DNA from 2 places in the Serratia sp. HNCC26DJ244 genome. Region 1 is predicted to be linked to the other one. Evidence: predicted binding sites of a transcription regulator. Region 1 holds the regulator's gene; the other holds the start of a gene.

What was found. The regulator sigma-54, encoded in region 1, starts transcription at its own class of promoters, with help from an activator protein. The targets are predictions, from matches to a motif close to GTTGGCACANNTTTCGCTNT.
Region 2: a site for sigma-54 is predicted at 6,396-6,415, ahead of glnA (glutamate--ammonia ligase). Genes of this name have one in related genera too.

The regions. Positions count from the first base shown of each region.
Region 1 covers NZ_JBXUGO010000006.1:158,762-167,607, forward strand. Annotated here, with positions in the region: gene lptA (lipopolysaccharide ABC transporter substrate-binding protein LptA) at 1-489, shown strand, start outside; gene lptB (LPS export ABC transporter ATP-binding protein) at 496-1,221, shown strand; gene rpoN (RNA polymerase factor sigma-54) at 1,273-2,709, shown strand; gene hpf (ribosome hibernation promoting factor) at 2,733-3,020, shown strand; gene ptsN (PTS IIA-like nitrogen regulatory protein PtsN) at 3,227-3,688, shown strand; gene rapZ (RNase adapter RapZ) at 3,785-4,639, shown strand; gene npr (PTS phosphocarrier protein NPr) at 4,636-4,908, shown strand; gene AC2A06_RS07470 (iron-containing alcohol dehydrogenase) at 4,995-6,122, shown strand; gene AC2A06_RS07475 (BglG family transcription antiterminator) at 6,287-8,203, opposite strand; gene dagF (2-dehydro-3-deoxy-phosphogluconate aldolase) at 8,301-8,846, opposite strand, start outside.
Region 2 covers NZ_JBXUGO010000016.1:87,378-96,223, reverse strand. Annotated here, with positions in the region: gene yihI (Der GTPase-activating protein YihI) at 1-178, shown strand, start outside; gene hemN (oxygen-independent coproporphyrinogen III oxidase) at 361-1,734, shown strand; gene AC2A06_RS13525 (YshB family small membrane protein) at 1,828-1,950, opposite strand; gene glnG (nitrogen regulation protein NR(I)) at 2,084-3,496, opposite strand; gene glnL (nitrogen regulation protein NR(II)) at 3,505-4,554, opposite strand; gene glnA (glutamate--ammonia ligase) at 4,907-6,316, opposite strand; gene typA (ribosome-dependent GTPase TypA) at 6,687-8,510, shown strand; gene yihX (glucose-1-phosphatase) at 8,653-8,846, shown strand, end outside.

The DNA of each region.
Region 1 (8,846 bases):
GTTTTAACCGCCAGCACGTCAGCATTGGCGTTGAAATCTGATGCTGATCAACCGATCAACATCAATTCGTTGAAACAGTCACTGGATATGCAAACCAATGTCAGCACCTTTACTGATGAGGTGGTGATCAGGCAAGGGACGATTGAGATCAAAGCCGATAAAGTGGTGGTGACTCGTCCTGACGGTGATCAGAACAAAACCTTTATTGAGGCATTCGGTAACCCAGTCACCTTCCAGCAGATGCAGGACGATGGCAAACTGGTGAAAGGCCATGCGCAGAAAGTGCGTTATGATGTTGCAACTCAATTGGTGACACTGACGGGCAATGCCTTCCTTGAACAGCTTGACAGCAACGTTCAGGGGGATCGTATTACATACTTGGTGCAGCAACAACAGATGCAGGCGTTTAGCGATAAAGGCCGACGCGTGACCACCGTGTTGGTCCCATCACAGTTGCAAGACAAAAACGCTCAAAAGAAGAGTAACTAATCACCTATGGCAACACTCATCGCAGAAAATCTGGCGAAAGCCTATAAAGGCCGTAAAGTCGTTGAAGACGTCAGTCTGAAAGTGAAATCTGGCGAAATTGTCGGTCTATTAGGGCCAAATGGTGCAGGTAAAACCACCACATTTTATATGGTGGTCGGTATCGTTCAGCGTGATGCCGGGCGTATTGTGATCGATGACGAAGACATCAGTATTTTGCCGCTGCATGCTCGTGCCCGCCGTGGCATTGGCTACCTGCCTCAGGAAGCCTCAATCTTTCGTCGATTGAGTGTTTACAATAATTTGATGGCGGTGTTAGAGATCCGCTCTGACCTCACACATGAGCAGCGTGATGATCGTGCCGTTGAGTTGATGGAAGAGTTCCATATCTCTCATCTGCGTGACAACCTGGGCCAGTCACTCTCCGGTGGTGAACGCCGCCGGGTGGAGATAGCCCGGGCACTGGCTGCTAATCCCAAATTTATCTTGCTGGATGAACCTTTTGCGGGTGTTGACCCGATTTCTGTTATCGATATCAAAAAGATTATCGAGCACCTGCGCGACAGTGGCTTGGGCGTATTGATTACTGATCACAACGTGCGTGAAACATTGGACGTCTGTGAACATGCGTATATCGTCAGCCAGGGCAAACTGATTGCGCATGGTACGCCGGACATTATTTTAGCTGATGAACAGGTGAAGCGCGTTTATCTGGGCGAAGAGTTCCGCCTTTAGATTGCAGTCGTCCGTCCACAGTTCGCTGCTAATGGAAATAAACAGAAGATTATGAAGCAAGGTTTGCAACTCAGGTTGAGCCAACAGTTGGCGATGACCCCTCAACTACAACAGGCGATACGCTTGTTGCAGCTGTCTACGCTTGAGCTTCAGCAGGAGATCCAACAGGCGTTAGAGAGCAATCCGCTGCTTGAACAGTTTGAGGATCAGCATCAGGAAATTGATGCTAAAGAAACCGTCGATACTGAAGAGATGGATACCAGCACGGCGCTGGAGCAAAAGGAGATGCCCGAGGAGTTGCCGCTGGATGCCACTTGGGATGAAATCTATACGGCGGGCACCCCGTCTGGTACCGGTACCGATTATCGTGATGATGAATTGCCAGTCTATCAGGGGGAGACCACACAAACCTTGCAGGACTACCTGATGTGGCAGGTGGAACTGACGCCGTTCTCTGATACTGATGCCGCGATTGCTACTGCGATTGTTGATGCTGTTGACGATACCGGTTATCTCACCGTATCGCTGGACGATATTCTCGAGAGTATTGGTGATGATAATGTGGCGATGGATGAGATTGAGGCGGTATTGAAGCGCGTACAGCGTTTTGACCCAGTCGGCGTCGCCGCTCGTGATCTGCGTGACTGCCTGCTGATCCAGTTGTCGCAATATGCTAAAGAGACCCCTTATCTTGAACAGGCCCGGTTGATCATCAGTGAACATTTAGATTTACTGGCTAATCATGACTTTCGTAGCTTGATGCGAACAACTCGGCTAAAAGAAGATACACTAAAAGAGGTGATGGTGTTGATCCAGTCTCTTGAGCCGCGGCCAGGGCAGTCGATCAACACCGGCGAGTCGGAGTATGTGATCCCTGATGTGCTGGTGCGTAAGGGGCAAGACCAATGGTTGGTGGAACTTAATACAGATAGTATTCCACGCCTGAAAATCAACCAGCACTACGCGGCAATGGGCAACAGTGTACGTAATGATGCAGATGGTCAGTTTATACGTAGCAATCTGCAAGAAGCGAAATGGCTGATTAAAAGCCTGGAAAGCCGGAACGAAACACTGCTCAAGGTGACACGTTGTATTGTTGAGCAGCAGCAGGCGTTTTTTGAACAGGGTGACGAGTTTATGAAACCCATGGTACTGGCGGATATCGCTCAGGCTGTGGAGATGCATGAATCGACAATATCGCGCGTGACGACGCAGAAGTTTCTGCACAGTCCGCGTGGTGTTTTCGAGTTGAAATATTTCTTCTCCAGTCATGTGAATACCGATAGTGGCGGTGAAGCCTCTTCAACGGCAATCAGGGCGTTAGTGAAGAAATTAATTGCGGCGGAAAATCCCGCTAAGCCGCTTAGCGACAGCAAACTGGCTACAATGCTTTCCAAACAAGGGATCATGGTAGCTCGGCGTACTGTCGCCAAGTATCGAGAGTCTTTGTCCATCCCGCCGTCCAATCAACGTAAAAAGTTGGTTTGACCTCAATAGAGAAGGAAGACATTATGCAGCTCAACATTACCGGACACCACATCGAAATCACCGAACCTATGCGTGAGTTCGTCAATAATAAATTTGCCAAACTCGAACAGTATTTTGACCACATCAATCAGGTGTATGTCGTACTCAGTGTGGAAAAGGTGCAGCAGATTGCGGAAGCAACGGTGCATGTGAATGGCGGCGAGTTGCACGCCTCTTCGGAAAAAGAAGATATGTATGCCGCGATTGATTGCCTGATCGACAAATTGGCGCGTCAATTGAACAAACATAAAGACAAACTAAAACAATACTGACATTCTGGGCCACCACCGTCGTATGCGGTGGTGGCCCATATCGTAGTTGAGTTGGCTACATAACGACCATCGGCACCTTATCTACTACACGGCTGGTGCTGATAAGCCATCAGGGTTAAATAGGCGAAAACTGTTTTATCACCGCAATCAAGTTCACTTTTTTACTGATAAGAGCGCGGAGTGAGGCAGTTTTAAGTGAAAATAAGATGAACAACGAAATAATGCAATTAAGCTCGGTGCTAAACATCGAGTGCACCAAAAGCTCGGTACACTGCACCAGCAAGAAGCGAGCTTTGGAGATTATCAGTGAATTGGCCGCGACTCAGCTTAACCTGCCTTCACAGGTGGTTTTTGATGCGGTTCTCACGCGGGAACGAATGGGCAGCACAGGGATTGGTAATGGTATCGCCATCCCGCATGGCAAACTGGAAGAAGACACGTTGCGAGCGGTAGGTGTTTTCATCCGTCTTGACCAACCTATTGCCTTTGATGCCATTGATAATCAACCGGTGGATCTACTTTTTGCATTACTGGTCCCGGCGGATCAATGTAAAACTCATTTGCATACTTTGTCGCTGGTCGCCAAACGATTGGCTGATAAAACGGTGTGTCGCCGCTTGCGGACGGCGCAAAGTGATGAAGAACTGTACCAGATTATCACCGAGTAAACATAGGCAGAGACTTCCCGTATGGAAAGCGCCTGTATTGTTTATTAAACCTAACCGTGGTGTAACCACCACGCTAATGTCAGGGAGAGTTGCCACATGGTGCTGATGATAGTCAGCGGCCGTTCCGGTTCAGGAAAATCTGTCGCCTTGCGGGCGCTGGAAGACATGGGTTTTTACTGCGTTGATAACCTGCCAGTGGTACTGCTGCCACAGCTTGCCCAAACATTGGCTGAGCGCAATAGTTCTGCCGCGGTGAGTATTGACGTGCGTAATATGCCGGAATCGCCGGAAGTTTTTGAGTATGCGATGACTCAGTTGCCAGAGAGCTTCTCGCCGCAACTCCTTTTCCTCGATGCTGATCGTAACACCTTGATCCGTCGTTACAGTGATACTCGTCGTCTGCACCCACTCTCGGCTAAAAACCTGTCATTGGAAAGTGCCATTGATGAAGAAAATGATCTGCTGGAGCCATTACGTTCGCGCGCTGATCTGATCATTGATACCTCTGAAATGTCAGTTCACGAGTTGGCTGAAATGCTGCGTACCCGCCTGTTAGGTAAGCGTGAGCGGGAACTGACGATGGTATTTGAATCCTTTGGCTTCAAGCATGGCATTCCTATTGATGCGGACTATGTATTTGATGTGCGTTTTCTGCCCAATCCGCATTGGGATCCCAAACTGCGGCCGATGACCGGTCTGGATAAACCGGTGGCGGCGTTTCTTGATCGTCATACGGAAGTTCACAATTTTATCTATCAGACGCGCAGCTATCTGGAACAGTGGTTGCCGATGTTAGAGACCAATAATCGTAGCTATTTGACTGTAGCGATTGGTTGTACCGGGGGTAAGCACCGTTCGGTTTATGTGGCGGAACAACTGGCGGATTATTTTCGTTCGCGCGGTAAGAATGTGCAGTCACGTCACCGCACGCTGGAAAAGCGTAAGCAATGACGGTCAGGCAAACGGTAGAGATCAAAAACCGCTTGGGGATGCATGCGCGGCCTGCCATGAAGTTGTTTGAGTTAGTGCAGAGCTTTGATGCCGAAGTGTTATTACGTAATGACAGTGGCACCGAGGCAGAGGCCAGCAGCGTGATTGCGCTGCTGATGTTGGACTCTGCTCAGGGTCGCCATATTGAGATCGAAGCCAGCGGGCCAGAGGAACAGCAGGCCTTGGCGGCGGTCATTGAACTGTTTAATTCCGGTTTTGATGAAGATTAACCTCCGTTATCAATGTTTGCTCTTTGTTGTTTATCTCTGATATTGACTTCTAGAGCTTGAGGTATGACAGGTATAAGGTGACGAACATGGCTTCAAGCCTGATGATTACCAACCGGCAAACCTGGTTTGGTCATGGCACTATCCAGCGTTTGATTCCGTTGCTGCGCAGTGAGCCGCAGCCAACATTACTTTTCACCTGCCGTTCATTTCTTAATGGGCCTATTTATGGCTCATTGGCGGATACACTGGCACCATGCTTAGTCGGTAGTGAGATTGTCGCTCATGAAGCCTCACCCCAGGAGATCGACCAATGGGTTACGCGCTGGCGTGGAAAAGTGCAGCGCGTGGTGGCCATTGGTGGCGGGAGCGTGCTTGATGCTGCCAAGGCGTTCTCTGCGCTGATCGAACATCCTTTACCGACCCTACGTTATATGGAGAAGGTCGGGGATAGCCAAATCAGTGGTGCCACACTGCCATTAATCGCCGTTCCTACCACCGCCGGTACCGGGAGTGAGGTCACGCAAAATGCGGTGATTACCGATACCGAGATCAGCAAAGTGAAAGCCTCTTTGCGGCACGCCAATTTTGTCCCCCAAGTGGCGATCCTTGATCCCGAACTGTTAACAGGGACACCAGATAACCTATTGGCCTGTTGTGGCATTGATGCTTTCACGCATCTGTTGGAGTCTTATCTCTCTGACAAGGCCAGCAACTGGTCTCGAGAGATGTCGCTGGTGGGTATGCGTCACTTTCTGTCGGCCTGGCCTGATCTGAATCGGAGTGATAAAGCGCGAGAGGCGATGATGCAGGCTTCCTATCTTGGTGGTTTGACGCTGAGCATGGCAGGGTTGGGGGTGATCCATGGTATTGCTGGCGAGATCGGCGCCCTGCGAGATTATCACCATGGGCAGGTGTGTGGGCGTTTACTGCTACCTTTTCTTGAACTGCTGGCTGAAAGTGCACACCCGCAACAGCGCCTGTTAATGGCGGAGCTGGCCTTGCGATTGTTTCCACAACAGCAGGGTGCTCCAGAACGTTACCTGAGTGACTTTATCACCCGCCATGCCATTGCTCCTTTCTGGCAGCAGGCCCTTCCTCTCAGCCAACAGGCGTTTGCCACGGTATTGGAGAAATCCAACAGTAAAAATTCCTGGGTGACTTATTCCACAGAACAAAGAGCGCTGATGATTGAACGGGCGTTTCTGGTTGAATGACAATAAATATAATTAGGGTAGAGCGAACATGAGTCTGATTAACTGGATACTGGTGGGTATTGTGCTGGGCCTGCTCATTGGGGCGTTGATCAAGGTGTTGAGCAATAAGAAGGAGAAATAAGGCCAGCAGTTTTCTCCTTTATTCCCTAAGCGTATCGAGTGGCTTAAATTCGGCTCAGGCAGTCTAGGGCAACGGCTTTAAAACTTTCGAAATTATCGCTGCCCAACAAGCGGGTCATCGAACGTTCACGCACAAAGGTGACAAACAAATCATAGATTGCCATGGCTTCTTCATAATCATCTTTGCTGATCGCCAGCAGGAAAATGACATGAGCCACTTCTCCTTCCCCCCAAGAGATCCCTTGAGGGGCTAGCAAGGTGACCACCACGGTTTTTTTTGCCAGTAGCCCCAGAGAGTGTGGTAAGGCAATCCCTTCCCCTAACAGAGTAGAAACGATGGCTTCTCGTTCGACTACCGAAGGGTAAAAATCACTGCCAACATAGCCTTCTTGCTCTAATTGAGAACAAACCTTGGTAAACAACTGTTGTTGAGAAAGCGGTTCATCAATAACCATGAAATGGTCGGCATCGAAGAACTTTTCCAGCATATAGGGTCTGGTACGATCCACCAGGACCAATTTGCCGAGCTGTTCTAACTGATATTCTGTAGGGAATGGCGACATCACGACAATCGGTTTGTTCTTTTCATTGATACGGGCATTGGAAATAATAAAATCCTCTTCAATATGGTTGAGAATCTCATAATCGCGCAGTGAAATGGTGCGTGTGATCACCAGTTGCGGATATTTGCGTGCGATTTGAGCCTGGATCATCCGTATCGTCGAGTTACCGGTATCGCATACCAACATCACTTGTGGATGGCGTTCGTAACCAATGTTGTAGTGCCGCTCAAGACCGACACCGATATGCAGCACCAGATAGCCGATTTCGTTTTCGCTCAAGGTATAAGGCGTGTGTTTACCCCAACTGGAGATGGCCGCCAGTGTCACATCATAGGCCATGGGATAATGCTGCTTAATATTTGCCAACAGCGGATTGGGGATGTTGATCTGGTATTTCACCCGGGTGATCATGGTTTTGATATGGGTGAGCAGGTCTGCCCGTAATTGCTTATCGCCTTGTAGGTTGTAGTTATAGTGCGAGTTGATATAGGAGAGAATGTAATCTCCCAACGCCTCTTCATCATCTGCATTGATTTTGCTGGGTTGTACATTTTGCACCTGCCTGGCGGCAATATTGACGCGCAAATAGGCTTCTTCCGCTGAGGAGATCGCCTTGCCCGCGGCGTTGCGCAGTTCACCAGCCAGCCAGGTTGATGCTTTACGTACCGCTTCGTCGCCGTCTTCCACCTCAAATTCTTGGAGTGGATAGCCATCGATGATGCGCCGTAGCGCAACGGCACAATAGAAAATCAGGTATTGTTCGCCTTCATCCGTTAGGCGGATAGCATATTGGGACAGCAATGGATGTAGTGAGCTGGCAAAGGTAGCGACTTGCGGTTGGTGAAGGATGTTATTGTTCAGCAAGGGGCTTTCCGCATCGGTCAGATGCAACTGAAACAGCAGGTTGGTCAGGCAGGCACGGATCGCCATTTCTGAACCAAACAACTTCATGCCATAGCGTGGTTTGGTCTCAATGGTTAATTGGTAATTTGCCAGCCGTTCTCTCACCTCAGCCATATCGTTTTGCAGCGTACCGCGGCTAACAAACCATTCATCGGCCAGATCCTCCAGCTTCATCGAGAAAGCTGAGGTCAGAAAACGGATCAACAGATAATTTACTCGCTCTGGTGCGCTGCGCGGAGTGGCCTGCTTTTTGTGCTTTTTCTGTTGCAAGGCACTAAACAGGGTTTCATCGTCTACCTGTAGACGATAGCCAGCGCCACGGCTATGCACAAAGTGTGCGCCGTAGTTTTTCAGTATCTCGTTTAGCGCCGTGATATCCGTGCGTACTGTGCGGGTAGAGACGGCAAAACGCTTTGCCAACTCGTCCTGAGGTAACACCTCGGACTGCAAGGCATCAAACAGGTACGCCAGGCGTGGATAGGGGAACCTTACCATTCTATTTCCGTTATCAATGAGCCTGCCTAACGGTGTCAGGCAGGCAATGGTGTGACTGCATTGCTATACAAGTTATGTCTTGTCGTACCGCTGATGTTTACCCTAGCAGTTTTTTGCTAATTTCCAACAAAGTTTTAACATCCTGAGGGCGGGTATTGCCAGTGGTGGAATCAATGATTGAACTGTAGATGTGCGGGATCACCTGCTTGACACCCGCTTGCAGCGCAATCTCAAGGATGGGCTCAAAGTTTTCCAGGTCAATACCACCAGTGGGTTCCAGCATAAAGTCATGTTCGGCACAAGCTTTTGCCACGTACTGGTATTCGTCCTGGTGTTTCAAACCGCCCATAGGGAAATATTTAATCGAACTGCCTCCCATATCTTTCAGTAACGCAATGGCAGTTTCCACGGGTACGATGCCATCCGCCGCCAGTGCACTTAATGGCCCGGTTGAAATCTTGACCCAACCCACGCGACCAGTAGGTGAAACCAGGCCGTTAACCACCGTGTCACTTTGCCCAAGCAGAGCGCGGCTGGTACCCACACCGGTAAACACCTGGTTGACATGCTGTGGTTGAACCTGTTGAGCGATCAGGCTGACCATCGCTGATTGTTTCGGGTCACCAGCACCTAATCCGATAGA
Region 2 (8,846 bases), on a different contig from region 1:
TGCATTGCTTGATCGTCTCGATATTGGTGCAACCCTAAGCGCTGAAGATCAGCAGTATGTCGATCAGACTCTGGATCGTATTGATGAACTGATGCAACAGTTGGGCATTGAATTGGGTGATGAAGACGAAGATGACGAGAAACAGGAAGATATCCTGAAACTATTGAAGGGTAGTTAATCCTGTATGTGGCTGATCCCAGTGATAGCCTTGTTATTGACATGTTATCTACTGTGGTTATCCGGTAAACTGTGGCGGCTATCGAAACGTCAGGCGCGCTTTCGCCGTGCTTCTGCGGTCAGACAATGCACGCAGTTGCCCATTTCCCGGCTCGGTAGAAAAAAATATCGAAAGGAGTAAGCATGTCAGAACAGACAATAGTCTGGGATTTAGCCTTAATACAAAAATATAACTATTCAGGCCCCCGTTACACCTCCTACCCTACAGCGTTGGAGTTTAATCAGAGCTATGATGAAACTGCGTTCCAACATGCTGCTGTGCGTTATCCTGAGCGCCCGCTTTCGCTTTATGTGCATATTCCATTTTGCCATAAGCTCTGTTACTTCTGTGGCTGTAACAAACTGGTGACACGCCAAACCCATAAAGCGGATGAATATCTGACGGTGCTGGAGCAGGAGATTATTGCTCGTGCCCCGCTGTTTAATGGCCGCAAAGTGAGCCAGATACATTGGGGTGGCGGTACGCCCACTTATCTTGATAAGCGGCAAATCAGCCGGCTGGTGGCCATGCTGCGTCAGCACTTTGATGTTCAGCCGGATGCGGAAATGTCGATTGAGATAGATCCGCGAGAGATTGAACTGGATGTGCTGGACCACCTGCGTGATGAAGGTTTTAACCGTTTGAGTATGGGGGTACAGGATTTTAACAAGGAAGTGCAACGTCTGGTTAACCGTGAGCAGGATGAAGCGTTTATTTTTGCCCTGATCGCTCGGGCCAAGTCGCTAGGGTTCAATTCCACCAATATCGATCTGATCTATGGCCTGCCAAAGCAGACCCCAGAGAGTTTTGCCTTTACTTTACAGCGCGTAGCAGAGTTGAATCCGGATCGTTTGAGTGTGTTTAATTACGCCCATTTACCTAATCTGTTCCCTGCTCAACGCAAAATAAAAGATGCTGACTTGCCGAGTGCGCAACAAAAGCTGGATATTCTGCAACAAACTATCACTTCACTGACCGAGTCAGGCTACCAGTTTATTGGTATGGATCACTTTGCTCGACCCAATGATGAGCTGGCTATCGCCCAACGTGAAGGCAAATTGCATCGTAATTTCCAGGGATACACCACACAAGGAGAAAGCGATCTCCTGGGGTTGGGGGTTTCCGCCATCAGTATGCTGGGCGATAGTTACGCGCAGAACCAAAAAGAGCTGAAAACGTATTATGCGCAGGTGGAAGAGAGCGGTAATGCTTTATGGCGCGGCCTGACAATGACACCGGACGACTGTTTGCGCCGTGATGTGATTAAAACACTGATCTGTAATTTCCAGCTCGATTATCAACCCATTGAGCAATTACATGGCATCGAGTTTGCTGATTATTTTGCGCCTGACTTGTTATTACTGGCCCCCTTTGAACGTGATGGCCTGGTGGAGCGCAATGATCAAGGAATTCGGGTAACACCACGTGGGCGCTTGTTGATCCGAAATATTTGCATGTGCTTTGATATTTATCTGCGCAAACAGGCGCGTGCTCAACAGTTTTCACGCGTTATCTAATGTTTCAACCCAAGCTTATTCAAGCTGCAGTTAATCTTTCTGCCGCTTGAATGGCTACAGGTATAAAACAACCGCTGCCATGGTGGCTGTTTTTTAACTGAAGAAATTGATCAGGGTGGCACACAGTAAGGCGGCCACGGCGGTCAGCGGTGTATGGCTGACGGCAGAACTGACGTCTGCCCCTTGAGTAATAAAAACGATAAATGAATCCAGCATCACAAGCCTCCGGAATTTGTGACCCGATCATACTGCTGTCACTGGTCCTGTAAAGACTATTTTTGCCGATTTTTTGTGCGCTTGATTGCGTTTTTAATCATCTATGGTGTTTTTAATCATGCATCGTGGGCCCTTATTCCATTCCCAACTCTTTCAGCTTACGCGTTAAGGTATTTCTACCCCATCCCAGTAAGCGAGCTGCTTCCTGCTTATGTCCTTGGGTGTATCGCAGGGCGGTAGTGAGTAGCGCACGTTCCATTTCTGGTTGTGCTTCAGATAACAGGTTTTGATGACCCGAACGTAGCGCGTGGTCGGCCCATTGCGCCAACAGCGTTACCCAGTTGACCGACTGGTTATGATTAGCGGATTCAGCGGGCGTGGTGTCAAAGAGTTCACTGGGCAGATCCTGAACCAATACCTCTTGCCCAGCGGCCATCACCGTTAGCCAGCGGCAGGTGTTTTCTAGCTGACGAACATTACCTGGCCAAGGCAGGCGAGTGAGAGCGGCTTCAGTTTCCGGGTGCAGGTTTTTTACCTCAACCCCCAACTCCTTCGCGGCAACTTGCAGAAAATAGCGAGCCAGGCGTGGGATATCTTCACGGCGTTCCCGTAATGGTGGCAGATGTACGCGGATCACATTCAGGCGGTGAAACAGATCCTCGCGAAACCGACCTTCCTGCACGCGCAGTTCCAGGTTTTGGTGGGTCGCGGCAATGATACGAACATCCACCTTTACCGGTGCATAACCACCTACACGGTAAAATTGGCCATCAGCTAATACGCGTAACAGGCGAGTTTGCACATCCAGTGGCATATCACCAATCTCATCCAGGAATAGCGTCCCGCCATCCGCCTGCTCAAAACGCCCCTGACGGATCTGATTGGCACCGGTAAATGCCCCTTTTTCGTGACCGAATAGCTCTGACTCAATGAGATCTTTCGGGATGGCGGCCATATTGAGGGCGATAAAGGGCAACTTAGCTCGCGGACTATGGCGATGCAACGCATGGGCAACCAGCTCTTTACCGGTACCTGACTCACCATTAATCAGGACACTGATGGATGAGCGTGATAGGCGGCCAATAATACGGAATACATCCTGCATGGCAGGTGCTTCACCAATAATATCCGCCACGGGATCGCTGGTGGGTGGCGGGCGGACAGGCTGTTGTTGTTCCTGATAGTGGCTGATGGCTCGTTCTACCAACGCTACCGCTTCATCAATATCAAAGGGTTTTGGCAGATAATCAAACGCGCCTTCCTGATAGGCACTGACTGCTGCATCCAGATCTGAATGCGCTGTCATGATGATGACAGGAAGCAGGGGATGGTGCAGTTTTATCTGCTTGAGCAGGGCCAGGCCATTCATCCCTGGCATGCGGATATCCGACAACAACACATCTGGGGTTTGTGTTGCCAATGCGCTCAACACTGCGTTGCCATTGTCGAAAGTGGTACAACTGATACCGGTTCCTGTTAGCGCCCGTTCAAGCACCCAGCGGATGGCGCTATCATCATCGACAATCCAGGCTATCCCTTGTTGCATACAGACCTCTACTTACAAATAGGCAGGTAAACCGAGAATTCGGTATGCCCTGGCCAACTGTTAAATTCAATTTTCCCGCCATGTTGATCGATAAGACTACGGGCAATGGAGAGTCCCAGGCCGGTACCCCCTTCACGACCACTCACCATGGGATAGAACAGGGTATCCTGCAGTTGTGCCGGGACACCGGGGCCGTTATCTTCAATATCGATGCGAGCCACTAATCGGTGGCGGTTGCCATGCAGCGTTGTTTGAAATCCAGTACGGGTGCGCAGCGTAATGGTGCCACCGCGTTCACTTAGCGCCTGCAGGGCATTACGGGTGATATTGAGCAGTACTTGCTCAATTTGTTCTGGGTCATGTGCCAGTTCTGGCAGACTGGGGTCGTAATCCCGTACCAATGCGACATTATCTGGCTTTTCCAATGACACCAACTGACAAACTCTCTCCACCACCTGGTGAATACTTTGGGTAACGTATTGCCCTGGGCGTTGTGGCCCAAGCAGGCGATCCACCAGGTTACGCAGCCGGTCAGCTTGTTCAATGATCACCTTGGTGTATTCCGTCAATACTGGGTCGGGCAGAGCCTTGGCTAGCAACTGTGCTGCACCGCGCAGGCCACCCAATGGATTTTTGATTTCATGGGCCAACCCGCGGACTAAATCACGCGCGGCGACCTGTTGGGCATGCTGCAATTGCTCCTGGCTTAGGCGGCGTTGATTATCCATGGGTGCCAGCTCCATCAGGATAAAACCCTCAGGTAAAACCTGCGCCGTTAAGGAGAGAATATGTGCGCGACTGTCGATAACCAGGGTGACTTCGTTATCGGTAAAACCCTGGCCACTATTGAGGTTCTCACGCATCATCTCGATGTTTAGTGAGAAATAGCTCAGTAAATCCGGTAATGGGGTACCGAACAGTTTACGAGAACTTTGCGCCAGTAACTGTTGTGCTGCGGGATTGGCGTAACGAATGGCTAATCGGTCATCCAACAGCAGAATACTGTTGATAAGAGAGTTAAGGATTTGCCCTGCATCGGGTAGCTTATCAGTTGCCATACATATCCTTGCCCCTCTGTTACCTGGCAGAGCAAATTCCAGAGGATGGTGAATCTGATTATTGATGCTCACCCTTGGGGCTAGCGCAAGTGCTGTTTAAATCAGCAGTTAGTCAATCTGTTGTCTGATTACTATTGAGTTGCAGCTTAGAATCTATCGGGTAAAGCACTTTTCTGCACTTTTTTAGTGCACTTAATCCTACATTATTTCTGACTGTTGGGGTATGAAACCGTTTTGCAGAACATAGCGTGGCGAAAAAAGCCCATCAGAAGATGGGCGAAAAGTTTCCACGGCAACAAAAAAACGGAAAAATAGAGTAAGACGCGCGATCAATAGACCGCGCGTGTATGACTTAAACGCTGTAGTACAGTTCAAATTCAACTGGGTGTGGCGTCATACGAACACGATCCATCTCTTCTTTACGCAGTTCGATGTAGGCATCGATAGCGTCGTCAGTGAATACCCCACCACGGGTCAGGAATTCACGGTCTTCATTCAGTGCAGCCATGGCTTCATCCAGTGAACCTGCAACTTTTGGAATTTCAGCTTCTTCTTCTGGTGGCAGGTCATACAGGTTTTTGTCCATGGCATCGCCAGGATGGATCTTGTTGATAATGCCATCCAGGCCGGCCATCAGCAGTGCGGCAAAGCACAGGTAAGGGTTAGCCGCTGGATCTGGGAAACGCGCTTCGATACGGCGTGCTTTCGGGCTGGCTACCACCGGGATACGGATGGAGGCAGAACGGTTACGGGCAGAGTAAGCCAGCATCACCGGTGCTTCATAGCCAGGGACCAGACGCTTGTAAGAGTTGGTGGTTGGGTTAGCCAAGGCGTTAATCGCTTTAGCATGCTTGATAATGCCACCAATATAGAACAGTGCAATTTCAGACAAACCGCCGTATTTGTCGCCAGCGAACAGGTTATTGCCGTTCTTGGCCAACGACATGTGGCAGTGCATCCCAGAGCCGTTATCGCCGAACATCGGTTTTGGCATAAATGTCGCGGTTTTGCCGAAGGCGTGAGCCACGTTGTGTACGACATATTTGTAGATTTGGATTTCGTCAGCTTTCTTGGTCATGGTGTTGAAGCGGGTAGCCACTTCATTCTGACCGGCGGTTGCCACTTCGTGGTGATGCGCTTCAACTACCAGCCCCATCTCCTCCATGGTCAAACACATGGTAGAACGGATGTCCTGTGACGAGTCAACTGGGGGCACTGGGAAGTAACCGCCTTTAACTGCTGGGCGATGACCTTTGTTGCCGCCTTCGTATTTGGTGCTGGTGTTCCAGGCACCTTCAATGTCGTCGATGCTGACATGGGAACCGCGGATGCTGCTACCGAAACGAACATCATCGAACAGGAAGAACTCTGGTTCTGGCCCAAAGAGCACGGTATCAGCAATACCAGAAGAGCGCAGGAAGTCTTCTGCACGCTTAGAAATGGAACGTGGGTCGCGGTCGTAGCCTTGCATGGTGCCAGGTTCAAGGATGTCACAGCGAATAATCAGCGTGGACTCCTCAAAGAAAGGATCTAAAACGGCGGTGCTGGCATCCGGCATCAGCACCATGTCAGATTCGTTGATACCTTTCCAACCACCGATTGAGGAGCCGTCAAACATTTTACCTTCTTCGAAGAAGTCGGCATTTACCTGATGAGCAGGGATGGTAACGTGCTGTTCTTTACCTTTGGTATCAGTGAAACGCAGGTCTACGAATTTCACTTCATGCTCATTCAGCATCGTCAAAACGTGTTCAGCGGACATACTTAACTCTCCCGGATTTATCATTGTCGTGGTGGAACGAATCTGTGTAACCTGACGGATTTCGCTCGATGATCTAGATTAAGCGAAAACCGTGCCAACTTTTTAATGGCGCAATAATCGCCTGTTAGCGCGGTTTTTGCCTCTCTGCAGTATGCACCATTAGTGATGGGATGCACTAATGTGGTGCAAAAAAGGTGAAATGGGGCACTACAACGGGGCGAAATGTATCCAATTGTTGAATTTTTCATCGTGAATGTGATCACAAACCAGTCTAGACACAGTTGTTTATAAGAGAGTGTTGTGATCTTGTTTAGTCCCTCGCTTAATACGTGTACAATAGCGCGCTATTTCTAATGCCTGAGGCAAAGCTGTGATCGAAAATTTGCGTAATATCGCCATTATTGCCCACGTTGACCATGGGAAAACTACCCTGGTTGACAAGCTGCTACAACAATCCGGTACCTTCGGAGAGCGTGAGGAAGCAACTGAACGAGTAATGGACTCCAACGATTTGGAGAAAGAGCGTGGGATTACCATTCTCGCAAAAAATACCGCCATTAATTGGAAAGACTATCGTATCAATATCGTCGATACCCCAGGGCACGCCGACTTTGGCGGTGAGGTTGAGCGTGTGATGTCGATGGTTGACTCGGTGCTGCTGGTTGTGGATGCAATGGATGGCCCAATGCCGCAAACCCGTTTTGTGACCAAGAAAGCCTTCGCCAATGGTCTGAAACCGATCGTGGTGATTAATAAGGTCGATCGTCCTGGTGCGCGCCCTGATTGGGTGGTGGATCAGGTTTTTGATCTGTTCGTTAATCTGGATGCAACCGACGAACAACTCGATTTCCCGATTATCTATGCATCAGCATTGCTGGGGATCGCAGGTACTGACTATAACGAGATGTCTGAAGATATGACCCCGTTGTATCAGGCCATTGTTGATCACGTAGCTGCTCCTCAGGTTGAGCAGGATGCCCCATTCCAGATGCAAATCTCTCAACTGGATTATAACAACTACGTGGGTGTTATCGGCATCGGCCGTATCAAGCGCGGCAAAGTGAAGCCTAACCAGCAAATCACCGTTATCGACAGTGATGGCAAAACCCGTAGTGGTAAAGTTGGTAAAGTGCTGACTCATATGGGCTTGGAGCGTATCGAAGCGAGTGTTGCTGAAGCAGGTGACATTATTGCGATCACCGGTCTGGGTGAGTTGAATATCTCCGACACCATTTGTGATGTGAATGCGGTTGAAGCGTTGCCAGCATTGTCAGTTGATGAGCCTACCGTCACCATGTTCTTTAACGTCAACACCTCTCCATTCTGTGGTAAAGAAGGTAAGTACGTTACTTCTCGTCAAATCCTTGAGCGCCTGCAGAAAGAGCTGGTACATAACGTTGCGCTGCGTGTTGAAGAAACTGAAGATGCGGATGCATTCCGTGTTTCAGGCCGTGGTGAGCTGCACTTATCGGTGTTGATCGAAAATATGCGTCGTGAAGGTTTTGAACTGGCGGTTTCACGTCCGAAAGTTATCTTCCGTGAAATCGATGGTCGCAAACAAGAGCCGTTCGAAAACGTCACACTGGATATTGAAGAGCAGCATCAAGGTTCGGTGATGCAGGCGATGGGTGAGCGTAAAGCTGACCTGAAAAATATGGATCCCGATGGTAAAGGCCGTGTACGTCTGGACTATGTGATCCCAAGCCGTGGTTTGATCGGTTTCCGTAACGAGTTTATGACCATGACCTCCGGTACCGGTCTGCTGTATTCCACCTTCAGCCACTACGACGATGTGCGCCCAGGTGAAGTGGGCCAGCGCCAGAACGGTGTATTGATTTCCAATGGTCAAGGTAAAGCCGTCGCCTTTGCCCTGTACAGCCTGCAAGATCGTGGCAAGCTGTTCCTGGGTCATGGTGCTGAAGTGTACGAAGGCCAGATCATCGGTATTCACTCACGCTCTAACGACTTGACGGTTAACTGCCTGACCGGTAAAAAACTGACCAACATGCGTGCTTCTGGTACGGATGAAGCGACGACACTGGTTCCTGCTATCAAGATGTCTCTGGAGCAAGCACTGGAGTTCATTGATGATGATGAACTGGTCGAAGTGACACCTACCTCAATTCGTATCCGTAAGCGTCACTTGACGGAAAACGATCGCAGACGCGCGAGCCGTACTTCTAAAGAGGTTTAACCTCCGATGCTTAGGGCGCATATTGCGCCCTGAGTTATTTTCCTATTTCTGCCGCATGATCTGTGCTTTTCCTTTTTTCTCCCTGTTCAGCTTCAACTTTTCCCGTTAGAGTAAAATATTACCCACTCACCAGGAGAGGACTATGCTGTATATCTTTGATTTAGGTAATGTGATTGTCGATATCGATTTCAAGCGTGTACTGGGCGTATGGAGCAACTTAAGTGGCGTACCCTTGGCCACGTTGTCTGATCGTTTTAGCATGGGTGAAATATTTCAGCAGCACGAACGTGGTGAAGTCAGTGATGAAGAGTTTGCGGAAAAACTGTGCGCAGAAAT